Linked DNA regions of Sinorhizobium fredii. The protein of the gene in region 1 interacts with the protein of each later gene in a pairwise test. Links are inferred from orthologs where the notes say so. Each region holds a gene or a part of one and is shown in the gene's direction. Other genes may lie near its edges. The genes, in order: NXT3_RS19230 and def.

Region 1 (3,135 bases):
TCGGCAACATAGGTTGCGGCGCCGCCATACTCACCACCGAGCGCCAGACCCTGCAGCAGGCGCAGGACGATCAGGATGATCGGCGCGGCTATACCGATCGAAGCGGCACCGGGCAGAACGCCGACCAGGAAGGTCGACAGACCCATGATCAGGATCGTGACGAGGAACGTATACTTGCGGCCGACAAGGTCCCCGATCCGGCCGAAGACGAGCGCGCCGAAGGGGCGCACCAGGAAGCCTGCGGCAAAGGCAAGCAGCGCGAAGATGTTGCGGGTCGTCTCCGGATACTGGCTGAAGAAGGTCGCGCCGATATAGACGGCGAGCGATCCATAAAGATAGAAATCATACCATTCGAAGACGGTACCGAGCGACGAGGCGAAGATGACCTTCTTCTCCTCGGCGGTCATAGGGCCGGCTTTCTTGACGCCGTCCGCTGTTGCGACATTTGCCATTTGATGATCCTCCACTTCAAAAGGCATTCCTTGAGCGCCCGTTCGATCGATCCGGCTCCTCCCCGAGGTCCGGAACGCGGTGCGCCTGAGTCGAGAGGATGTCAGAAAAGCCCTTCCCCAGGCAGGGATGCTTTCGTCCTATGACTTTCGTCTAATGTGGCGATCGGGCGCGGATTTGCCCCTCACCCTAACCCTCGCCCGCACGCGGCGTGACGACGGGGAGAGGGACCATGACGGTCGGGATCGGTTGGCCGGCCGAGCAATTCGAGGGGCGCAGAGGCTCCGGCGGCTTGACTCTTGTGGAAAAGCCGGTAAGAGCAGCGGCGAACGAGGAAACGAGATGCGACCGAACAATTCGTCCATCGCTGCGCTGCACGTGCCGGCCCATGCCGGGCAGGCGTGCGCTTTCTCGCTCGCAAGCAAAACAACGGCCAAAACGACGACGAAAACCGTCTGACGTCTCTGGCCCTCCGCTCTCTCCCCGGCACGGCCGGGGACAGGACCCTCGCGGACGATCCGCGCGGCTCCGCCTCCACCAGATGAGGAGAGACAGAAAGAGAGCTTAGAACATGGGTTTCAAGATTGCAGTCGCAGGCGCCACCGGCAATGTGGGCCGGGAGATGCTGAACATCCTCTCCGAACGGGGATTTCCTGCGGACGAGGTTGTGGCGCTCGCCTCCTCGCGCTCCATCGGAACTGAAGTGTCCTACGGTGACAAGACGCTGAAGGTCTCCAACCTCGAAACCTATGACTTCTCCGACACGGATATTTGCCTGATGTCGGCCGGTGGCGCGGTATCGCTCAAGTACTCGCCGAAGATCGGCCAGCAGGGCTGCGTCGTCATCGACAATTCGTCGGCCTGGCGCTACGACGCCGAAGTGCCGCTGATCGTGCCGGAAGTGAACGCCGACGCAGTTTCCGGCTTCACCAAGAAAAACATCATCGCCAATCCGAATTGCTCGACGGCTCAGCTCGTCGTCGCCCTAAAGCCGCTGCACGACCACGCGAAGATCAAGCGCGTCGTCGTCTCCACCTACCAGTCGGTCTCCGGCGCCGGCAAGGACGGCATGGACGAGCTCTTCAACCAGACGCGCGCGGTCTTCGTCGCCGACCCGATCGAGAGCAAGAAGTTCACCAAGCGCATCGCCTTCAACGTCATTCCGCATATCGACGTCTTCATGGAGGACGGCTACACCAAGGAAGAGTGGAAGGTTCTCGCCGAGACCAAGAAGATGCTCGATCCGAAAATCAAGGTGACCTGCACCGCGGTGCGCGTGCCGGTGTTCATCGGCCATTCGGAATCGGTCAATATCGAATTCGAGAACGAGATCACCGCCGACGAGGCGCGCGAGATCCTGCGCGAGGCGCCGGGTTGCCTCGTCGTCGACAAGCATGAGAACGGCGGCTACGTAACGCCCTATGAATGCGCCGGCGAAGACGCGACCTATATTTCGCGCATCCGCGAGGACGCGACCGTCGAAAACGGTCTCAACATGTGGGTGGTCTCCGACAACCTGCGCAAGGGTGCGGCGCTGAATGCCGTTCAGATTGCCGAACTGCTTGTCAATCGCGGCCTGATCAAGCCGCGCAAGCAGGCGGCTTGATCAGGCGGCGATCACGCATAATCCGAAGCCCCGCTCGGCGACATCGACCTTGCGGGGTTTCGCCTTCGGGGCGGTGGATTCACGTGAAACATCGCCGGGGGACGAGAGCAAACGAGAGAGCCCGGGCGGGGCGGGCTTTCAAGTCAACCATTCGGGCTTTGACGGGGTATACCATGCACATGGCAAGGTGCGCAGTAACGGGGCTTGCAGCCCTCATCTCAACGGCATTTCTTCCCGCGGCCGCTTCTGCGGCGCAATGCGGCAACGGCGCCGGGGGCTTTTCCGCCTGGGTCGCCGAGTTCAAGCGCGAGGCGGCCGGCAACGGCATCAGGCCATCGGTGCTCGATCAGGCTCTCGCCAATGTTTCCTACAGCCGGGCGACGATCCGTGCCGACCGCGGCCAGAAAAGCTTCAAGCTGTCGCTCGACCAGTTCATGCAGAAGCGCGGCGGCCAGGCGATCATCTCGCGCGGCCGGAAAATGCGCGCCCAGAACGCCGCGCTTTTCGAAAGCATCCAGCAGCGCTACGGCGTGCCGGCCGGCCCGCTGATCGCCATCTGGGGCATGGAGACCGGCTTCGGCTCCTTCATGGGCAAGGAGCACACGCTCTCCGCCGTCTCGACGCTCGCCTATGATTGCCGCCGCTCTGCCTATTTCACCGACCAGCTCTATGCCGCGCTTCAGCTCGTCGAACGGGGCGATCTGAGCCCCACCGCCCGCGGCGCTGCCCATGGCGAAATCGGTCAGACGCAGTTCCTGCCGCTGAACGTCTTGAAATTCGGCGTGGATGGCGACGGCAACGGCCATATCGACATGGTGCGCTCGAAAGCCGACGCGCTGGCCTCGACCGCAAACTTCCTGCGCGGCCACGGCTGGCAGCCGGGTGGCGGCTACCAGCCGGGCCAGGTGAACTACGCGGCGATCCAGGGCTGGAACGCCGCAAGCGTCTACCAGCAGGCGATCGCCATCATCGGCGCCGAGATCGACGGCGACTGATCAGAAACAGCCACGCTTGAATTGCCCTCATCCGCCTGCCGGCACCTTCTCCCCGCTTGCGGGGAGAAGGGACTTTGCTGCAAC
Region 2 (3,254 bases), 3.5 Mb from region 1 along the record:
GTTGTCGACTGCCCGCTCACTCTTGTCGGCCGGCTCCCTGGCGCCGTGGTTCGCCGGTGCGGCCTCCAGTTCCAGCGCCTCGATCTTGGCGCCGCGACGCGTCAGCTTGTCGGAGGAGATCAGAATGTCCTCGACATCCTTCTGGGTCATCGCGAAGTGGCCCTGCAGCTTCCGGACCCGTTCGTCGAGCCGCGAGAGATCCTCCATCAGGCGCACCACCTCGCCCTGGATCAGATGCGCCTGCTCGCGCATGCGGGCGTCCTTCAGGATCGACTGGATCACCTGGATGGAAAGGAGCAGCAGCGACGGCGAGACGATGACGATGCGCTGGCGGTGCGCCTTCTGGACGGTCGCTTCGAAATGCTCGTGGATTTCCGCAAAGATCGATTCGGACGGAACGAACAGGAAGGCGGTTTCCTGCGTCTCGCCAGCGAGCAGATATTTGCTGGCGATATCGCGGATATGGACCTCCATGTCGCGTCGGAAGGCTTGCGCCGCCTGCTGGCGCCGCTCGGCACTTTCCGCATCACGCATGGCATTCCAGGCTTCGAGCGGGAATTTTGCGTCGATGACGAGCGGCGGCTGGGCATTCGGCATGCGGATGATGCAGTCCGGCCTCGCCCCGTTCGAAAGCGTCGCCTGGAAGGTGAAGGCGCCCATCGGCAGGCCGTCGGCAACGATCGCCTCCATCCGCGACTGGCCGAAGGCGCCGCGCGTCTGCTTGTTGGCAAGAATGCTCTGCAGCCCGGCCATGTCCCTGGCGAGAGACTGGATATTATTCTGGGCGCTGTCGATGACCGCCAGCCGCTCCTGCAGCCGCCTTAAATTCTCGTGGGTCGCCTTCGTCTGTTCGCTGATCGACGCGCCGATCCGGTGCGTCATGCCGTCAATGCGCTGGCTGAGCGATTGGTTGAGTTCCGCCTGCCGTGTGCCGAAGACATCGGCCATCGCGGCGATGCGTCCCTGCATTTCGGTCTGTGCCGCGAGCAGCGCCGATAGCTGCTGGTCCCGGTCGTCGGCGCGAAGCGCCCGCGCCCTGCGGGCCGACGCAATTGCCAGCAAAACGAACAGGAGAGCGGCGAGGCTGAGCAGATGGCCAGCCGTTAGGGGAAAGGTGCCGATGAGGAACAGCGGCTGGTCGATGGCGAAGGCAGTGGGCTCCATGGCGGCAGCCTAAACAGATTCGCATCTGAAAACTAGATCAAAACAAGAACAAACGGCTCAACTCATCACACGGCAATTTTCTTGCGCAGCGACGGAAAGATCGGCTATGGGGGAGCATGACGATCAAGCCGCTCATCATCCTTCCCGATCCGCTTCTGCGCCAGGTTTCGACGCCCGTTGAGACGATCGACGCCGACATTCGCCGGCTTGCCGACGATATGCTCGAGACCATGTATGACGCTCCCGGCATCGGACTGGCGGCGATCCAGATCGGCGTGCCGAAGCGCCTTCTGGTTCTCGACGTTTCGAAGGAGGGCGAGGAGAAGAAACCGCTGGTCTTCCTCAATCCGAAGATCGTGAAATCCTCCGAGGAGCGCTCCGTCTACGAGGAAGGCTGCCTGTCGATCCCTGACTATTATGCCGAAGTCGAGCGACCGGCGGCGATCACCGTCGAATATCTCGACCGCGGCGGCAAGGAGCAGGTAGTTGAGGCCAACGGCTTGCTCGCCACCTGCCTGCAGCACGAGATCGACCATCTGAACGGCGTCCTGTTCATCGATTACATCTCCAAGCTCAAGCGCGACATGGTGATCCGCAAGTTCGCCAAGGCGGCCAAGACGCGCGGCGCCAAGGCCATCTGACCGTCGCGCCCCGCGCCTAGAGGCGTTTGACTCGGAGCCGCTGCCCTGCTTGGGGCATTTGAGAAAGACGGAGTTCACCGCCTTGCCGCTTCGCATCATCTTCATGGGCACACCGGAATTCTCCGTGCCGACGCTCTCTGCTCTCGTCGAGGCGCGTCACGAGATCGTCGCCGTCTACACGCAGCCGCCGCGTCCCGGCGGCCGGCGCGGCCTCGATCTGCGAAAGTCGCCGGTGCATCAGGCGGCCGAACTTCTCGGTGTTCCGGTGTTGACACCCGTCAACCTCAGGCAAACCGCGGATCGGCAGATCTTTCGCGATTTCGGTGCCGATGTGGCAGTCGTCGTCGCCTATGGCCTGCTGCTGCCGGAGGAGATCCTCTCGGGCACTCGCCACGGCTGCTATAACGGCCATGCCTCGCTCCTGCCGCGCTGGCGGGGTGCCGCACCGATTCAGAGGGCGATCATGGCCGGGGACCGTGAGACCGGCATGATGGTGATGAAAATGGATAAGGGGCTCGACACCGGGCCCGTGGCGCTCGTCAAGTCTGTTCCGATCGGCGAGACGATGACGGCCGGCGAGCTGCACGACAAGCTGATGCATGTCGGAGCGGCGCTCATGAAAGAGGCGATGGTGCGGCTCGAGATGGGCGAACTGACGCTGACACCGCAGCCCGAGGAAGGCGTCGCCTACGCCGCCAAGATTACGAAGGACGAGACGCGGATCGTTTTCACGCGGCCGGCGGCCGACGTTCACAATCATATCCGCGGCCTCGCGCCCTTTCCGGGCGCCTGGTTCGAACTTCAGGTCGCCGGGCGGATGGAGCGGATCAAGGTGCTGGGGTCGGAGCTTGCCGCAGGGGCCGGCACGCCGGGCACGATCCTGGACGACGGCTTGACGATCGCCTGCGGCGAAGGGGCGGTGCGGCCGACGCGCCTGCAGCGGGCAGGCGGCAAGGCGCTTGCTGCGCCTGACTTTCTGCGCGGCACGCCGATCGCCGCCGGCACGAGGATTTCCTGATGCCGCGCTACCGGCTGACCGTCGAATATGACGGCTCCGATTATGTCGGTTGGCAGCGGCAGGAGAACGGTCCCTCCGTGCAAGGGGCGATCGAGAAGGCGGTGCTGTCCCTGACCGGCGAGACCGTCTCGATCCGCGGCGCGGGACGCACCGATTCCGGCGTCCACGCCAGGGGCCAGGTGGCGCATCTCGACCTGACCCGCGAATGGAAGACCCACACGCTGCGCAATGCGCTCAATGCCCACCTGACGCTCGCCGCCGAGCGGGTGTCGATCCTCGACGCGGCCGAAGTTCCGCCGGAATTCGACGCGCGCTTTTCGGCCGTCCGCAGGCATTATCTCTACCGCATCATCTCCCGCCGTTCGCCGCTGGCGCTCGAGGCACGGCGCGCCTGGTGGGTGCCGAAGACGCTCGACCAAGAGGCGATGCAT

Evidence for each region.
Region 2: the proteins of NXT3_RS19230 (region 1) and def interact in binary tests that used the Escherichia coli proteins (3 or more experiments, as listed by UniProt). The link is inferred for Sinorhizobium fredii from one-to-one orthologs.

Annotation. Positions count from the first base shown.
Region 1 is NZ_CP024307.1:3,927,938-3,931,072, forward strand. Bases 222-3,038 are described here. They hold NXT3_RS19230 (aspartate-semialdehyde dehydrogenase), read left to right. Parts: upstream 222-1,021; coding sequence 1,022-2,056; downstream 2,057-3,038. Other genes in these bases: NXT3_RS19215 (MFS transporter), read right to left, coding at 222-452; NXT3_RS19235 (lytic murein transglycosylase), read left to right, coding at 2,230-3,038. In the rest of the region: more of NXT3_RS19215, read right to left, coding at 1-221; more of NXT3_RS19235, read left to right, coding at 3,039-3,051.
Region 2 is NZ_CP024307.1:431,180-434,433, forward strand. What follows is about bases 107-3,042. They hold def (peptide deformylase), read left to right. Parts: upstream 107-1,280; coding sequence 1,281-1,805; downstream 1,806-3,042. Other genes in these bases: NXT3_RS02105 (DNA recombination protein RmuC), read right to left, coding at 107-1,164; fmt (methionyl-tRNA formyltransferase), read left to right, coding at 1,888-2,823; truA (tRNA pseudouridine(38-40) synthase TruA), read left to right, coding at 2,823-3,042. In the rest of the region: more of NXT3_RS02105, read right to left, coding at 1-106; more of truA, read left to right, coding at 3,043-3,254. UniProt on the Escherichia coli protein: Removes the formyl group from the N-terminal Met of newly synthesized proteins. Requires at least a dipeptide for an efficient rate of reaction. N-terminal L-methionine is a prerequisite for activity but the enzyme has broad specificity at other positions.